3 regions of the Halomonas sp. KHS3 genome follow, and region 2 is predicted to be linked to each of the others. Evidence: predicted binding sites of a transcription regulator. Region 2 holds the regulator's gene; each other region holds the start of a gene.
What was found. Region 2 encodes LexA, which represses DNA repair genes until DNA is damaged. Its sites were predicted from a motif close to TACTGTNTANNTANACAGTA; they were not measured.
Positions count from the first base shown of each region.

Region 1: a site for LexA is predicted at 2,320-2,339, ahead of ruvA (Holliday junction branch migration protein RuvA). Genes of this name have one in related genera too.
Region 3: a site for LexA is predicted at 2,934-2,953, ahead of RO22_RS19770 (DUF1654 domain-containing protein). Genes of this name have one in related genera too.

Region 1 covers NZ_JWHY01000004.1:456,379-462,519, forward strand. The annotation lists gene aspS (aspartate--tRNA ligase) at 1-1,652, shown strand, start outside; gene ruvC (crossover junction endodeoxyribonuclease RuvC) at 1,732-2,295, shown strand; gene ruvA (Holliday junction branch migration protein RuvA) at 2,401-3,009, shown strand; gene ruvB (Holliday junction branch migration DNA helicase RuvB) at 3,096-4,133, shown strand; gene ybgC (tol-pal system-associated acyl-CoA thioesterase) at 4,130-4,543, shown strand; gene tolQ (protein TolQ) at 4,602-5,297, shown strand; gene tolR (protein TolR) at 5,309-5,746, shown strand; gene tolA (cell envelope integrity protein TolA) at 5,763-6,141, shown strand, end outside.
Region 2 covers NZ_JWHY01000005.1:38,380-44,520, forward strand. The annotation lists gene RO22_RS13280 (hypoxanthine-guanine phosphoribosyltransferase) at 28-606, opposite strand; gene nagZ (beta-N-acetylhexosaminidase) at 671-1,708, opposite strand; gene RO22_RS13290 (L,D-transpeptidase) at 1,772-2,308, opposite strand; gene RO22_RS13295 (TetR/AcrR family transcriptional regulator) at 2,286-2,978, opposite strand; gene lexA (transcriptional repressor LexA) at 3,246-3,926, shown strand; gene RO22_RS13305 (energy-coupling factor ABC transporter permease) at 3,935-4,606, opposite strand; gene purU (formyltetrahydrofolate deformylase) at 4,646-5,500, opposite strand; gene RO22_RS13315 (ribonuclease J) at 5,731-6,141, shown strand, end outside.
Region 3 covers NZ_JWHY01000010.1:106,355-112,495, forward strand. The annotation lists gene RO22_RS25225 (hypothetical protein) at 114-248, shown strand; gene RO22_RS19755 (DUF1090 domain-containing protein) at 330-800, opposite strand; gene RO22_RS19760 (Y-family DNA polymerase) at 971-2,245, opposite strand; gene RO22_RS19765 (LexA family protein) at 2,242-2,691, opposite strand; gene RO22_RS19770 (DUF1654 domain-containing protein) at 2,688-2,918, opposite strand; gene RO22_RS19775 (SOS response-associated peptidase) at 3,047-3,703, shown strand; gene RO22_RS19780 (hypothetical protein) at 3,857-4,273, opposite strand; gene RO22_RS19785 (anthranilate synthase component II) at 4,531-5,163, shown strand; gene trpD (anthranilate phosphoribosyltransferase) at 5,201-6,141, shown strand, end outside.

The DNA.
Region 1 (6,141 bases), on a different contig from region 2:
TCGCACAGTTCGTGGTCGACCCTGATACCGCCGAGGCATTCGCTAATGCCGACCGTGCCCGCAGTGAATTTGTCCTGCGTATCACTGGCCGCGTTCGGCTGCGCCCAGAAGGCACCCAAAACGCCAACATGCCGACGGGTATGATTGAAGTGTTGGCAAAAGACGTTGAAGTGCTCAATACCGCCGTTACTCCGCCATTCCAGCTGGATGAGCATGGCAAGGTCGGCGAAGAAGTGCGCTTAAAGCATCGCTATATCGATCTGCGTCGCCCGGATATGATCGAGAAGCTGCGTCTGCGCTCGCGTATTTCTCATAACGTGCGCGCGTACCTCGAAAACCAAGGCTTCCTGGATATCGAAACGCCGGTACTCACCCGCGCTACGCCAGAGGGTGCTCGTGATTACCTGGTGCCTAGCCGTACCCACGCGGGTAGTTTCTTTGCACTGCCTCAGTCGCCGCAACTGTTTAAGCAGCTGTTGATGGTGGCGGGTTTTGACCGCTACTACCAAATTGCCAAGTGCTTCCGCGATGAAGACCTGCGCGCCGACCGTCAGCCTGAGTTCACCCAGATTGATATCGAGGCGTCGTTTGTGGAAGAGAACGACATCATGGGCATTACCGAAGCCATGATTCGTCAGCTTTTCCAGGACGTGCTAAAAGCCGAACTCCCTGAGTTCCCGCGCATGACCTGGCAGGAAGCGATGGACCGCTTCGGTTCCGATAAGCCGGATCTGCGTATCCCGCTGGAACTGACCGATGTCGACGACCTGATGCAGCAAGTCGATTTCAAAGTCTTCTCTGGCCCCGCCAGCGCGGATGATGGCCGCGTAGCGGCGCTGAAAGTACCCGGTGGCGCCAAGCTATCGCGCAAAGAGATCGACGAATATACCAAGTTTGTCGGCATCTACGGCGCCAAAGGTTTGGCGTGGATCAAGGTCAACGAGCGCGCCAAAGGGCTTGAAGGTCTGCAGTCTCCGATCGTCAAGTTTATGGAAAACATCGTTGAAGAGCTGCTCGACCGCGTGGGCGCAGAAGATGGTGACATCATCTTCTTCGGTGCCGATAAAGCGCGAATCGTTAACGAAGCCATTGGCGCGCTGCGCGTCAAGCTCGGTGCTGACCTGGAACTCTATACTCAAGAGTGGGCGCCACTGTGGGTAGTCGACTTCCCAATGTTTGAAGCCGACGACAACGGCCGCCTTAGCCCACTGCACCACCCCTTTACCGCGCCTTCCTGCACACCGGAAGAGCTCAAGGCCGATCCTGCCAACGCGCTTTCACGCGCTTACGATATGGTGCTCAACGGTACCGAATTGGGCGGCGGCTCTATTCGTATCCACGATCAGACCATGCAGAGCACGGTGTTTGAGATTCTAGGCATTGGTGAAGAAGAAGCCCAAGAGAAATTTGGCTTCCTGCTGGATGCACTGCAGTACGGTGCGCCGCCTCATGGTGGCTTAGCCTTTGGCTTGGATCGCTTGGTCATGCTGATGGTTGGTGCCAAGACTATTCGTGAAGTCATCGCCTTCCCGAAAACCCAAAGCGCTGCCTGTTTGATGACCAATGCACCGGGCGAAGTCAGCCCCGAGCAGTTGAAAGATTTGAACATCCGCCTACGTCAGAAAGTCAAAGCGGAACCCGCCGCCGAATAAATCGGTTTGGATGGCTGCTCAACACCGACGCCACGGCGTCGGTGTTTTTGTATGTTCTAGTCACACGAGTATCGACGCCATGGAAGAGCAAAAGCCCGTCGTACCCATTCGCATTTTGGGCATAGACCCTGGCTCCCGGGTAACCGGTTACGGGGTGATCGACATTATTGGCGTTAAACCCTGCTACGTAGCGAGTGGCTGTATCCGCACGGCAGAAGGGGCCTTGGAGCAGCGCTTGGCGCAAATTTACGCCGGTCTTAGCGAAGTCGTCGGCCTGCATCGACCCTCCCAGGTGGCCATTGAGCGGGTATTTATGGCCAAAAATCCCGATTCAGCGCTGAAGCTTGGCCAGGCTCGGGGGGCGGCAATGGTGTGTATGGCCAATCATGGCTTGAGCCTTGCCGAGTACGCCGCGCGGCAGATCAAGCAGGCGGTGACCGGCCAGGGCGGCGCGGACAAAGAGCAGGTGCAGCATATGGTGACCGCCATTCTGCAGCTCTCCGCTACTCCCCAGGCCGATGCCGCCGACGCGTTAGCCATTGCGTTAACCCATGCTTATAACGGCTCTGTGTTTAGCAGCCATGGCTTGCCCGCTGCGCCATCTCGGGGCCGCCGTCGCTCAACTGGACGCTGGCGGCTTTAATTCCCGCTGTACCGCTGGCTGAACTACTGGTCACCTGTACAGAGTCGCTTTATAGTAATCACCTGTTTTTCACTCTATTTTTTTCATTCCGGTGCGAGCGTATTTATGATTGGACGTCTGAGTGGTCAGCTAGTGGCAAAGCAACCTCCCTGGATTGTGATCGACGTTCATGGCGTAGGTTACGAACTAGAAACCTCAATGAATACGCTGGTCGCACTTCCTGCGATTAACGAGAGCGTCTCATTATTCACCCATTTAACCATTCGTGATGATGCCCACTTACTCTATGGCTTCGGTCGTGAGCATGAACGTGCTCTGTTCCGCGCCTTGATCAAGGTCAATGGCGTAGGGCCCAAGCTTGCACTCGCCATCCTGTCGGGTATGGACGAAGACGCCTTTATGCGCTGCGTCCGTGATGACGACAGCAAAGCGCTGACAACCCTGCCAGGAGTGGGTAAGAAAACCGCAGAGCGGCTGATTATTGAAATGCGCGACCGTTTTCCCGAGTGGGAAGATGGCAGCGACGCGCTACTGCCCCTTGAAGCCACCAATGGCCGTGCTTCTACCCGCGATAGTCTTGCCGATGCGGAAGCCGCGTTAGTTAGCTTGGGGTATAAACTGACTGAGGCGTCGAAAATGCTCGCCGATATTGACCCCAATCAGTCTACCGAAGCGCTGATTAAAGCCGCGCTCACCCAGCGCATGGGTGGCTAAGCAGGCAGCGGTGTGAGTACGAAATTGTGGGTAGTGGATAGACCTTTGTGAATAGACCTTTTGAATCGCCATAAAGAAGAGCACCTATGTTAGAACACGATCGGCTGATCGCCGCTGAGCCTGAACAGGGGGAGGGGCGCATTGATTACGCGATTCGCCCCAAGCGGCTGGATGACTATATTGGCCAGCCGCGTGTGCGTGAACAACTGGAAATCTTTATCGGCGCCGCGCGGCTGCGTGAAGAGAGCCTGGATCACACTCTGGTATTTGGCCCCCCAGGGTTAGGTAAAACGACCCTTGCGCATATTATTGCCACCGAGATGGGCGTCGGTATGAAGTCGACTTCCGGGCCGGTACTCGAGCGGGCAGGCGATCTAGCCGCCATGCTGACTAATTTAGAGCCTGGCGACGTACTCTTTATCGATGAAATTCATCGCCTGTCACCGGTGGTCGAAGAAGTGCTCTACCCGGCCATGGAAGATTTTCAGCTCGATATTATGATTGGCGAAGGGCCTGCGGCACGTTCGATTAAACTGGATCTTCCCCGCTTCACCCTGGTGGGCGCCACGACCCGGGCAGGATTATTGACCTCCCCGCTGCGTGACCGATTTGGTATCGTGCAGCGGCTTGAGTTTTATAACCTGGAAGAGCTAACAGAAATTGTCTCGCGTTCAGCGCGCTTGTTAGGCGTTGAAACCAGCCATGATGGCGCCATTGAAGTGGCCAGGCGTTCAAGGGGCACGCCGCGAATTGCCAACCGACTGCTACGCCGGGTGCGGGATTACGCCGAAATGAAAGGTAACGGCGTCGTCGATGTCGCCATGGCTGATGCGGCTCTCAATATGCTTAATGTGGATCACCACGGCTTGGATCATATGGATCGGCGGCTACTGCTGGCCATGATCGATAAATTTGACGGTGGGCCGGTGGGTATTGACTCACTCGCCGCGGCGATCAGTGAAGAACGTGACACGATCGAAGACGTTATTGAGCCCTATCTTATTCAGCAGGGCTTGATGATGCGCACTCCCCGCGGCCGGGTGGCCACCCGCCAGGCGTGGCTGCACTTTGAGCGCGTGCCCCACGCACAGGCAACCGATATGGAAGGAGAGCGCCGTCCGTGAGTAGCTGCACAAGAGAAGGTTATCGACTGCCGCTGCGCGTTTATATGGAAGATACTGACGCAGGCGGCATTGTCTACTACGTTAACTACTTGAAGTTTATGGAGCGTGCGCGTAGTGAATGGCTCCGCCAGTTGGGCCTGAATCAGCAAACGCTGCTAGACGAAGGTACACAGCTAGTGGTATACCGCTTGGCCTGTCACTACGCGAAACCGGCTTACTTGGATGACGCGTTGGAAATTAGTGCTCACGTTACCAACGTTGGGCGCTGTCGGATGACATTTGAACAGCAGGTTTGGCGTAATGAGGAACTCCTATGCTCTGCCACAGTCGAGATAGCCTGCTTGAGCACCGAACGTTTACGGCCAAAAGCATGGCCAGCATCGCTTAAAGTTTTGACCCAGGCCTCTTAACCAAGAGGTCACTCACTGCGTCGGCAATCCCGACCCTAATAGATTGATGAGGGCACCTGTGAACGATAACACCATGTCCATTCCCCATTTGATAATGAATGCCAGTACTGTAGTGCAACTGGTAATGCTGCTGCTACTGGTGGGGTCGATCCTCTCTTGGGTAGTGATTTTTCAGCGCAGTATTGCGCTGGGCCGCGCCAAGAAAGAGTACAACCAATTTGAGGAGTCTTTTTGGTCAGGTGTCGACTTAAACGAACTCTATCGTGAGATTCCTGCCGATGACCCGCGCCACGGCGCCGAGCATATTTTTCAAGCTGGTTTTCGTGAATTTAACCGTTTGATGCCTAAAACCCGTGACCCGGATACCGTGCTGGAAGGCGTTCAGCGTAGCATGCGCGTAGCGTGGTCTCGGGAAGAGGATCGCTTAACCCAGCATTTAGTGTTTCTTGCCACGGTAGCCTCAGCTAGCCCCTATATCGGCTTGTTCGGCACTGTATGGGGCATCATGGGGTCGTTTCAGGCACTATCACTGACTCAGCAAGCGACCCTTGCTACGGTGGCTCCCTGGATTGCTGAAGCGCTCATTGCCACAGCCATGGGTCTATTTGCGGCGATTCCAGCGGTGATTTTCTATAACCGCCTATCCAACTCGTCTTCTCGCCTGCTGGGCAAATATGAAGACTTTGCCGAAGAGTTTCACGCTATCCTGCACCGCAATTTGCAAGGTCGTGACGGCAAACCGAGCGCCAGCTAAGGGAGAGAGCCATGCAAGGACCATTCAATCGTAGCGGCAAAAGCAAGCCAATGGCGGAGATTAACGTCGTCCCTTTCATTGACATCATGCTGGTACTGCTGGTGGTCTTTATGATCACCGCGCCCATGTTGACCCAGGGCGTACAAGTTGAGTTGCCGCAAGTCACCTCTCAGCCCATTGATATCCAGGAGGATAATGATCCGATCATTATCTCGGTTGATAGCGACGGTGGGTACTTCATCACGCTTGGGGAAGACTCCACGTCGGTGTCGCTGGATGAGATGTCCTCACGAGTGACAACGATTATAGAGCGTCGCCCAGGCACACCGGTAATGGTACGCGGCGACCGTAATGTGGCCTACGGTCAGATTGTCGTCTTGATGAGCACTCTGCAAGGCGCTGGCGTGGCTAATGTGGGGCTGCTATCTGAGCCGTCAAAAGATGGGTAAGGGCAAGGCGCAGCACATGGCACTGAAATCCCCGCGCGATCCTCAAGACGTCGGCTATAAGTGGCCGATTGTTCTGGCGATAGGTGTGCACGTAGCGATTGTAGCGTTTAGCTTGATCAGCCTGCCTAATCGAGACGCAGAACCTGACAGCTCCTCGATCGTACAGGCAACGCTGGTAAGCACCGAAACCTTTACCGACCAGGCGCAGCAAGCAACGGAAGAACAGGCGGCGATGAATGCGCCTGCTGAAGCCCCCACCGAGCCTGATGCACCGGAAGAGCCTTCAGCTAGTGAACAGCAGGCCGCAGCCGAGCAGCAAGCCGCAGAAGAAGCCGCCCAACAGGCGGCGGAAGCCGAGGCGCAGGCGCTAGAAGAAGCACGTGCGGCTGCGGAAG
Region 2 (6,141 bases):
GTAAAAACTACGCAAGCCCTCAGTGGATTACATGCCTTTGGGGGCAAAAATTCCCGGCGCGTTGCGCCAGTAGCCTTTGTAATCCATACCAAAGCCAAACACATAACGGTCGGCAACTTCCAGGCTGCAGTAGTCGGCTTTCAACCCAGGCACTGCTTTGCGGTTGTGCTGTTTATCGACCAACACCGCTGTGGTAACGCTGGCGGCCTGGGCCTCTTCGCAGTAAGCCAAAATGGCCGCCAGGGTCGCCCCCTCATCCAGGATATCGTCAACAATCACTACGTGACGGCCCGCCATGGGCACTTCAGGGGAAACGCGCCAAAAAAGCTCGCCGCCGCGCAGCTCGTTGCGGTAGCGAGTGGCATGCAAATAATCTACTTCCAACGGAAAGCCCAAGCGGGTAAGCAGATGACCGGTGGTAATCAAGCCACCATTCATTACGCAGTAAAAAACCGGCAGTTTATCGCCTAAATCCCGAGTAATCTCTTCCGCCATACGATCCAGCGCCCGCTCTACCTCTTGCTGAGAAATTAGGCAGTCGGCGTTATCCATCAGCTCACGCATCGAGTCCAGCGACTCTAATGCTTCTTTATCCAACTTTGACATCTACCAACTCCACGGCGGGTTAAAACTTCATTTATTTAAGTAAGAGATTTATTCAGCACTGGGCTTACTCGGCTTCCGCGCTGGACTGGGGCTTATCCGCTAGCGCTTCCAGCTTAGCGTGGGTACGACGCCAACGGCCCAATGCACTCAGCGCATCTAGGTCTGGGCGCGCACGGCTATAGCGCAACTTAGCGGGGCGCTTAGAATTGATTCCGTGGCATGCCTCCATCACTTCAAGCGCGGAGGCTCGGTCATTACATACCAACAGCATATCGCAGCCTGCTGCCAGCGCTGCCTGGGCACGCGCTTTGGGGTCTCCCGCCTCGTGGGCGCCGGCCATACTCAGGTCATCTGAAAAAATGCAGCCTTTGAAGCCTAGCGATTCCCGCAGCATGCCCAACCAGTTGGGTGAAAAGCCTGCTGGGCGCGTATCAAAAGCACTATAAATAACGTGTGCAGGCATAATCCCATCTAACTGTGAAGCTAACTGGGTAAAGGGCACAAGATCGTGCTGTTTCATCACTTCTAGCGGGCGATCGTCTATCGGCAATGCAACGTGTGAGTCCGCCGCGACACCACCGTGGCCGGGAAAGTGCTTACCCACAGCGGCCATACCGGCATCGTGAAGCCCCTGAATAAATGCATTGCCCAGCTGGGCTACGTGCTGTGGGTCACTGCTGAAACTACGATCACCAATAACGCTGGATAGACCGCTCTCCACATCAAGTACCGGGGCGAAGCTCAGATCCAGACCGCAGGCAGCCATCTCCATCCCTAACAACCAGCCGGCATCTTTAGCTAACGCCAGCCCCTCTCCCTGGGCAGCGCGGTAACACTCGCCGATACGCGCCATGGCAGGCAGGCGTGTTAACCCCTCTTTTATGCGCTGAACGCGACCGCCTTCTTGATCCACGGCAAGCAGTAAATCAGCACGCACACGGCGAATATCGCTGCAGAGCTTGCGAACCTGATAGCCATTTTCAACGTTGCGGGCAAACAAAATTACGCCCCCTACCGTCGGTTCTAGAAGCAAGCGTTTTTCTGCAGCCGTCAATTTTGGGCCTTCAAGGTCAAGCATGACCGGGCCTAACGGTTGAGTCATCGTGATAGGTCCATGAAAAGGGGCGATGATTCTAGACGATCGTCTAGCGGTGTCAAAATCTGATCAATCAAAGGACTGGCGGCCACCGTGCAACCAAACAGGGGTACCCGGCAACGCTAACGAAAAGATATAGAGCAGATCAGGATTGCGTAAACGAATACAGCCGTGGGACGCAGCAACGCCCATGGGCTCGTCAGGCGGCGTCCCGTGCAGGTAAATATAGCGCCGTTGCGAGTCCACCTGACCACCGCGGTTCACGCCCTTTTCCAAGCCACACAGCCACAGTATGCGGGTCAGAATCCAGTCACGCTCTGGATGCTCTTCGGCGAGTTCGGGCGAAAATGTCTCGCCCGTCCAGCGGCGACCTCGAAACACCGCATTTTCGGGCATATCTCCGCCAATGGCCGCGCGCACATAGTGCCACCCGCGGGGGGTTTTACCACTGCCATTGCGCTCCCCGCTTCCGGCAGCACCGGATGAAATAGAACACTCATGGAGCACTTTTGGCCCTCGCCAACAGCGCAGCAACTGTTCGGTAGTATCAATCTCCAGCCAGATATGTTCCGTTGGAGGTAGCTCAGCTAGCGTAGGAGTTCGCATGTTTTCCTTCTTCTGGCTTGGCACCGTCAAGGGCTATGGGTAACGGCGCATTCATAGCAGCCACCACTACCGGGAGCAATCGCCTGACCAAATCACGCACAGAGACCTGCTCGTGGTAATCCTTCTCCGCGATATCGCGTAGCGCATCAAGGCCAGACAGGGTAAAGATTACCGTGCCGAGCACAAAGTGTAGCCGCCAAAAACGCTCGGCGTCAGGCAGATCCGGCGTTGCTTTGCGCACAAGCTCGGTGAAGCGTGTAAACACATCGCCATACTCTTCCTGGATATAACGTCTTAGATGTCCCTGTGCTTGACTGTAGGCAAGACCCAGCAGGCGCATAAACACTTTCAAACTATTGCGCTCGGCGGGCACCGCGAGAACGGTAGTTGCCATGGTCTCGAGCAGTGTTTCCAGCGGGATAACGCGCCCGGCGTGTTGGCCCTCGAGCTCATCTAGCGCAGTATGAAAGCGCTGACTAAACGGATCCAGGTAGCGGGCAAAAACGGCCTGAATCAAGGCTTTTTTGGAACCAAAATGGTAATTAACAGCGGCTAAGTTAACCCGCGCTTTGCTAGTGATGTTGCGCAGCGAAGTTTCAGCAAAACCCCGCTCTGCAAACAGCACCTCGGCGGTGTCGAGTATACGGGTCACCGTATCAGATTGAGCCATGTCGCTCTCCAGGGAAACAGGTGTTTAAAACATAGCAAAATACTATGCCATAACGTAGGCGGGCTCAACGCTTGATTTATTGACAAAATGTGACGTATTAAATAAGCAGAAACTTAGTTTCAAACGATTAGAAAAATTGCATAGACATCGGCAATAGGCACTGACAAGCCATATACTGGACAGAGGAACATACTGTATACTTAAACACTTATTGATTAAGTCGACATTTAACTTGTTACTGTCTATTCACTATTTATGGAGTCTGGTATGTCGCGTCCGCTAACCGCTCGCCAACAGCACGTGTTTGATTTTATCGTTAAGACCATGGGCGAATTTGGCTACCCTCCTACCCGCGCCGAGATTGCCAAAGCACTTGGCTTCCGCTCACCCAATGCGGCTGAAGAGCACCTGCGCGCGCTGGAACGCAAAGGCGTTATTCGCATTATCCGCAACACCTCTCGCGGCATCCGCCTGCCCAACCAGGAACCTCAAGAAGTCCTGGATAGCGCAGTCCCCGCCTTACCCACAACCAACGTGGAAGCCCCACCCACTGGCCTGCCTGTGATCGGGGAAGTAGCTGCCGGCAGCCCCATTTTGGCCGCCGAACATATTGATCGCTACTGCCCGCTACCGGCCGAGTACTTCACTCCCAAAGCTGACTATCTGCTGCGCGTACGCGGCCTTTCCATGAAGGATATTGGCATTTTGGAAGGTGATTTACTGGCGGTTCATCGCACTGACCGGGTTCGCGATGGCCAGATCGTGGTTGCCCGCCTGGACGATGAAGTAACGGTTAAACGCTTCAAACGCCAGGGGCATCAAGTGACGCTGTTTGCAGAGAACCCTGATTTTGCGCCCATTGAAATCGACCTGCGCTCTCAAGCGCTCGATATTGAAGGCGTTGGAGTCGGCGTAATTCGTGGTGGCAACGGCCAGGCACTCGGCTAATAAATCCGCTACTGCAGGTCGATATAGCGGTGGTCATTGAAGGTGGCCACCCAGTTTGGGTGATAGACCAGCAGGATGCTCAGCAGCATGCCAGTAATAAATGCCTCTGAAGGCATTAGCAGTGGTAAAAAACGCGCATACTCCTGGGCGAGATAGATCGCCTCAGGGTCTGTACCCGCGACGATAATCAGCACTACCGCCGCCAAGCCTCCTCCCAGCGTTGCCAGCGCCGCGCCAAAAAAGCCGCAGGCAAACAGAAATACCATCAAGTTATCCGGCAGGCGGCGATCTACCAGCCGCCATACCGTGCCAATAACGGCCGCCGGGACGATCCCGGTAACCAGCACATTTGCCCCCAGCAACATCCACTCATTGCGGCCAATCACCACCATGGCAATGTTGATCAGCACGTTGCTAATCAGCGCTAATGGCGCTTTAAAAACGAGTGTCATCAATACTGTAAAAACAAGGTGTAGCGTTAGCCAATCAACAGCCTGGGCACGAAGCTGCCACATCAGCATCACCGCCAGCGTAGCACCCAGCCAGCGGTGCTGAAGCGCTGAATCCGCTATCAACACCTGCCAGGGCCGCCCCCAAAGCGCCCATGCGATCACTGCTAACGAGAGTAGCCAGGTGAGCAGCAGCGCCCAGGGCGCTAATACACTTTGCGCAAATGACATGGCGGCCTCTCAGGTTGATGGGCGGGCATTATAGAGTACTTAGCTAAATACCACTGTCTTGTTGCCATGCACCAACACACGATCCTCTAAGTGCCAACGCAAACCGCGAGCGAGCACGGCTTTCTCCACATCACGACCAAAGCGGACTAGATCAGTAGGCGTATGACAGTGGCTAACGCGATGGATATCCTGTTCGATGATGGGGCCTGCGTCGAGTTCCTCGGTCACATAGTGGCAGGTAGCGCCAATCAGCTTAACCCCCCGCTGGTAGGCCTGGTGGTAGGGCTTAGCCCCGGCAAAAGAGGGCAAAAAGCTGTGGTGAATATTGATCACTCGCCCCGCATAGCGCGCGCACAGCTCAGGGGGCAGTATTTGCATATAGCGCGCCAGCACCACGCAGTCGGCGCGGGCACTGTCGATTTCGGCCTGAACCTTGGCAAACGATGCTTGCTTATCGTCGGGGTCGACCGGTACATGGTGATAAGGAATACCGTACCACTCCGTCAGCGAACGCATATCATCATGGTTGGAGATAACCCCGACAATGTCGCAATCCAGTTCCCCCGCCTGCCAGCGGTAAAGTAGATCTACCAAGCAATGTGACTCCCGCGACACCATCAGCACGACGCGCCTACGCTGCTGGGTATCCACCAGCGACCACTGCATATTGAATTCGCTGGCTATCGGTTCAAATGCCGCGCTCAGCGCTTCCGCCGACATACCTACCGAATCCGCCAGAATTTCGTAGCGCATAAAAAAGCAGCCGGTTTCTAAATCGGAGTGCTGGCTAGCTTCGGTAATGGAGCCGCCCTGCTGGGCAATAAAGCTCGATACCCGTGCAACAATACCCACCCGGTCAGGACAGGAAACTACTAAACGATAATAATGAGACATGTGAGCTACTCTTGACCTATTGCTAAGTTAATTATGACAAACCAGCGGCTTAGGTCGCATAGTGTATCGGAAGGCCGTGGATGATTGTTAGCTGCCCCTGCCTTCCCGTATAGTTAAGACACTACTTTTTAGGTTTTTCATAACAGATGCATTCACCACGCGTTCAAATTCGTCCCCGTCGTCGTCCACCGCTGCGCATTTTGCCGCTGGGGGGATGCGGTGAGATTGGAATGAATCTAACGCTATACGGCTATGACGATCACTGGATAGCCGTGGACTGCGGCATGATGATCCGCCAGGATCTTCCCAACTCGCCGCTGCAGGTACCCAATCTTGATACGCCGAAAGCACTAGGGATCGTGCCCAAAGCGCTATTTATCACCCATGGTCACGAAGACCACATTGGTGCCGCAGCCTGGCTATGGCCGATGTGGAACTGCCCCATTTACGCCACCCCGCTGGCGGCAGGCCTGTTGCGGCTAAAATTTGCCGAGCATCAGCTTAGCGGTGCGGCTATCCATGTCATTGAACCTGGCGAGGCCCTAGAGAGCGGGCCATTCACGCTGCGCTATTTACTTTTAACCCACTCCATTCCCGAAAGCTGTGCGCTAATAATGATGGCCGGTGGCTATCGCGTTTTA
Region 3 (6,141 bases), on a different contig from region 2:
AATGCACCTTCAATTCTCTGCTACGCTGAGATTGTGACGCCAAGGACGCCGCTTTAAGCATGACGAATGCGTCACTAAACGGATGTTTGTGTGTATGTAGAAGGGACTCAATATTGCCAGGGACGGCATCCATTATTCCAGCCCGCTATCCGATGGGCCAGCATCGCACACTAATGCTGATTGAAAAAAGTACCCTGGAAATTGCTTATCTCGCCCGCTTGACTGCAGGCGAAGCCTTCCAGGCTTAAAGCTCTTCCGCTTCAGAAGACGAAAGGCTCTGAACAGGGTGGCACTCATAAAATTAAGTCTGATAGTTACGCTTCAACAGGTTAACTGTCTAGACGATGCTGCAGCGCATCCAGCTCCTGAGTGTGCTCCTCAAGCTCACGCGTCGCTTCTTCTAATTTTGCACGTCTTTTCTGAATATCATCTTCATCTTGGTTGCGTAAAGCATCTTCAAGCTCTGCCTCACGCTCCCGAACGTCCTCCTGGCTCTTACGTACTTCATCGGCAGCCTCTGCAAGTACTCGCTCATTGGTGCAATTTTCCTCAATGGCTTGCAGCGCGCGCTGTAAACCCCGGATACGATGTTGATTATCGTGTGCCTGGGCATGCTCAATTTGCTGTCGTAGATGAGTCCTTTTGTCTTCGCATAACACTTCTTCAGCGTGTGCTAAGGTCATCAATAATACACTGGAGGTTGCCACTAAAATAAAACACCCTAGCCGCTGTTTTTCATAATTTGCTCCTGATATTCGGCGATTTAAATGACCAAGTGCGAGGCCTACTTCAGCTGGCATGGTGCTGTCTTAATTTATTAACCGATGGTATTAATCCAGATAAAAGGCCACATTTCTTGGCAGATTGTAAATTTGCGTACAAAAAAGTGCCAATTCTTCTTGATGAGTGATTTAAAAGAGCTTGGCTGTAAATATTGGTGTAAGAATATTCACTTAGTCTATCTATTCAATTATGTTTTAGCTTTGGCCAACTCATCCCATCTCGTAGTATATCTAGGCGTGCGATGCTCGCAACGCAATTCCCACGAGTTGATCTTCCTCGGCATTCCCAGTCGTACCGTATTTTTTCCGTGCTCGCGGTTCAGCTTATCCAACGTGGCCATCAACCGTTCGTTGCGTTCACGCTTCTCATCACTCATTGGCTCAGCCAGCAGCCCAAGCTGCTCATGGTCATGATCGCAGAGATCCATCAGCATCACGCCGCATTTTTGATACATGATGCCCGGTTTGAAGATCCTATCTAATCCAGCAATCGCGGCCCTCACCAACTCACGGCTGTCATCCGTCGGGTGGGGCAGCGGTATCACTAGGCTTTTACTGTAGCTGGGCAGATCCTGCCTAAATCTATTCGTGCGAACAAACACCATGATTGCCTGGGCCAGGCCGCTTTGCTTGCGTAGCTTCTCGCCAGCGCGGGAAGTGTGCACGCGGATGGCTTCGTGAAGATCTGCCTTGTTGTTAGTGAGTCGCCCAAATGAACGGGAGACCATTATCTGCTTTTTAGGCTGGGTCATGTCGTCCAGGTGGATACAGTCGACGCCCCGCAATTCCCAGACGATGCGCTCCATTACCACCGAAAAATGCTTACGCAATTGCTTTGGGCAGGCTTCGCGCAGCTGCCATGCGTTTTCAATGCCCAGCGTGTGCAGGCGTACGGCGCTGCGACCAGCCACGCCCCATATCTCTGTAACTGGCAGCTGCTCGAGGAAAGCCCGAGTGTCGTCGCTATCCGGCTCCATGATGGCCACGCCATTAAAATGCGCCTCTTTTTTCGCCCTATGGTTCGCTATCTTCGCCAGTGTTTTAGATGTGCTCAAGCCGACGCTCACCGGAATGCCGGTATCACGGCGCACCTGGTGCCTCATCACCTGGCACCGCTCGTTTAGCGTCTCAGGCTCGAACCCCTCAAACGACAGGAACGATTCATCGATCGAATAAACCTCAACATGGGGCGTGTGCTGGCTGAGAACGTCGGTAACTCGGCGGCTCATGTCGCCGTACAGCGCGTAATTACTGGATAGGAGAATGCACTGCTTCCGGATGGGTGGTTCGATTTGATGCGCGGGCATACCCATGGCCACGCCTAGCTGCTTGATCTCTGCAGACCTGGCCACCACGCATCCATCATTATTCGACATCACGCCTACTGGCTTTCCCTCAAGCTTCGGATTAAACACGCGCTCGCAGCTAACGTAGAAATTATTACAGTCGACCAGGGCGATCATACTGAGAACCCTGGGGCCAATGAGTGAATGTTGTGCGTGACCACGCCCCACACTTGGCACTCGCGGCCCTCTAGCGGCATTGGTCGAAACTCAGGGTTAGCGGCAAAGAGGTAAGGGCGGTTGCCGATCGAGCCCAGCTTTTTACACGTGAGCTCACCATCCACACTCATGATCACGATATGCCCGCCCTTGGGTTCTAACGAGCGATCGACTATCAAAAGGTCGCCGTCATAGATCCCCGCGCCGGTCATCGATGTGCCTTTGGCCCTGAGGTAATACGTTGCGCTGGGGTGCTGGATTAGGTGAGCCACCAAGTCAAGCTCAGCTTCGAGATAGTCATCAGCGGGCGAAGGAAAACCGGTACGCACTTCGCCAGCTGCCAACGGTAACTTTACCGGTGGGGCAGTGGTATCGACGCGCCCGAGGATCGAAAGGTGCATGCTCATGCCATGCTCTCCTCTGGGTTCCAGCGCAGGCGGATGTGCTCTGCAGCGTCATCCAGCGGGATCATAGTTACGTTCTCGACAGTGCCCAGGTCAGAGAGCATGCGCGCCCAGTCATCAGCGCTATCATCTTCCCGCCGGCGGATCTCGACACAGTGTTTTGATTGCGCACCAGGGCTGCCGATCTCTTTCTGCACACGTTTGACTAACTGTTCATAGGATTTAGACATAAGCGCCTCCTGAAATGCTGGTAATATATACAGTATTTAGGGCAGACGATAAGCGAAGAGTAACGTTGACTGCAAGAGCGAAATGAAAGGGCGGCTGCGAAGCGCGTTATATGGGCTATGCTTCGCTCATGTGTGGACGATTCGCGTTATTCACCCCGTTAGATCGACTGGCCAAACAGGTCGGTGCATCTGTGCCTGAAAGCTCCGGTAAGCCGCGCTACAACGTAGCACCTGGTACGTGGATCACGGCCGTCCGGCAGGAGTCGGAGGAATCGGCGCCTCTATTTGATGACCTGTGGTGGGGTTATCGCCCGAAGTGGGCCAAAGGGTCAGGCAATCAGCCGATCAACGCACGGGTAGAGACCGTGGCAACAAACGGCTATTTCAAAGGCGCGTTTGCCCGGCATCGGTGTTTGATCCCGGCTGATGGTTGGTATGAGTGGATTAAAGACTCACAGCCCAAGCAACCGCATTTCATTTGTCGCGCCGATCGAGAGCCGATATTCTTCGCTGGGATATTCGCCGAGCGTGAAGACGGCAGCCTAGGCTGCGCGATACTCACCGAGCCAGCTAGGGGGAGCGCTGCGGATGTACACGACCGGATGCCCCTGATACTGGATGACAACAGCCTGGCGCCATGGCTAGCGCCCGACATCACCGATCGTGAGACGTTACGGAATATGGTGAAGCATATCGATGCCGGATTGATAGAGCACTGGCCTGTGAGTACGAAGGTCAACAAGCCCGCAGAGGGACAGGGTGAAGAGCTGATTAATCCGGCGTAGTTGTTGGCTGGTCGCAGTTTGGTCGCAGAACCAGCGCGACCAATGTGCTGTATAGAAATATAGTAAAATCGTAAGGTGCTGATTTAGCTACAAAGCCTTGTGCAAGCGCGGCCTTTAGAATGTAGCTGCGCGGATTCAAAATCCGCGGAGTGATTATTTTCTATGCCTAGTTAATTTAATTATCTTCTGCCAATGCTTGAAGACTTTATCAAGCTCAGGCTGGGTTAGCTCAACCGCAGGTATCTCGCTAAAATCAGCAATATCGAGATGTCCAGTCCTGACTTTTTTCCTCAGCTCATCTATAGCATCATAATGCTTCTTGAATTTGCGCCATTCAGATTTCGGCGCCTGATATTCGTATTTATGCAAATCTTGTTCATGATGACGCTCGAATTCCTCGAGCTGAGTGCCGTTGCCGGGAGGAGTGCCTTTAAACCACCTCCATATAGGATACCTTGCCTCATTTCTTTCTTTCCGGCGATCTCTACCTTTAGATACCCAATGCACCACTAGACCACCAATGCATGCGGTCAATGTAGGGATAACCCACGCACTTAAACCTCCTGTCATTCGATACCCTTGTATATATTGGTTGCGGTTTGGTTGCTGACTCACTGCAACCAATATAAGGAATGTAAGCATAGTAGGCTAGAAAAGCTGGCATCTGGCGGGAAGCCGCACGGCAGGCGCGACCCAGATGGAGACTACTTTGCACTCATAATCCCTTGCGCCGGATTAGAATGGCGACATCAACGCTCAGACGATACAATCCAGAACATAGCAAAAAGCTCAACCGATGGCTAACCTGGGTAACAGGCTGGGTAACAATGAAGCAATCTTTAGTCGATGTTGAATCTAATCAAGTGTTTAAAGATGCTAGAGTAATGATGCTGGACAATTATGACAGTTTCACGTTCAACATTGTCCAGTACCTGGGTGAGCTTGGTGCCGAAGTCATCACTCACCTCAATGACGAAATCACCATTGAGCAGATCGAAATGCTGGCGCCGACACACCTGGTGGTATCGCCTGGGCCCTGCACTCCCAACGAGGCGGGCATATCCATGACCGCCATCAAACACTTTGCAGGCAAGCTGCCTATTTTAGGCGTTTGCCTGGGCCATCAGGCGATTGGCCAAGTGTATGGTGGCAAGGTCGTGCACGCGCCGCAGGTGATGCATGGTAAAACCTCCGCTGTGCTGCATGCTAACCAAGGCGTGTTTGAAGGGCTGGATAACCCGGTTGAGGTTACCCGCTATCACTCCCTGGTGGTCGATAAAGCGAGCCTGCCCGACTGTTTACAAATCACTGCCTGGACAGGTGATGACGACGTAACCCCCGGTTTAGTCATGGGGTTTCGTCACCGCGAGTTGGATATTGAAGGGGTGCAGTTTCACCCCGAGTCGATTCTTACCCGCCAAGGCCATGAGCTGTTGGCCAACTTTTTAAAACGCGGCTGATAGCCGGTTTCACACGCTTTTAGGGGCCCCTCTGCTCATGCAAATGCGAGATGCGATTAATGCGGTGATGCGCCGCGAAGACCTCTCTTTCGATGCCATGCACGCTTTGATGCGTCAGATTATGACCGGCGATGCAAGCGATGCACAAATTGGTGGCCTGTTAGTAGGCCTCGCCATGAAAGGTGAAAGTGCCGAGGAAATTAGCGCCGCTGCTCAAGTAATGCGCGAGTTGATGAAGCGCGTTGAACTGAGTGCTGAAAACGTTGTGGACATTGTCGGCACCGGTGGCGATGGTGCCAACCTGTTTAACGTTTCCACCGCCGCCAGTTTTGTCGCCGCTGCCGCTGGTGCCCATGTGGCCAAACATGGCAACCGAAGCGTTTCGTCTTCATCGGGTAGTGCGGATCTGTTCGATGTGGCGGGTATCTACCTGGATCTCAAGCCTGACCAGGTAGCGCGCTGTATCGAGCAGGTGGGTGTAGGTTTTATGTTTGCGCCTAATCATCATCCGGCCATGCGCTATGCCATTGGCCCCCGCCGCGAAATGGGCGTGCGCACGCTGTTTAATATTTTGGGCCCGTTGACCAATCCTGCTGGTGCTCCCAATCAGGTACTGGGTGTTTACGCGCAGGAGCTGGTGCCGCTGATGGCGGAAGTGTTGCAAACCTTGGGTAGCCGCCATGTGATGGTCGTTCACTCCGAGGACGGTCTGGATGAGATATCTCTGGCCAGCCCCACCTTGGTAGCCGAGCTTAAAGCGGGTGAGATTACCCAGTACACCATTACACCCGAAGAACTGGGTATTGAGCGCCAAAGCTTGGCAACACTGAAAGCCGCCAGCGCCGAAGACAGCCTGCGCTTGGTTAAGGCCGCGCTTTCCGGTGAAGGTGCCGCTGCCGATATGGTCGCGCTAAATGCAGGGGCCGCGCTCTACTGTTCGGGCGTTGCGGATACGTTAAAAGAGGGTGTGATGGTAGC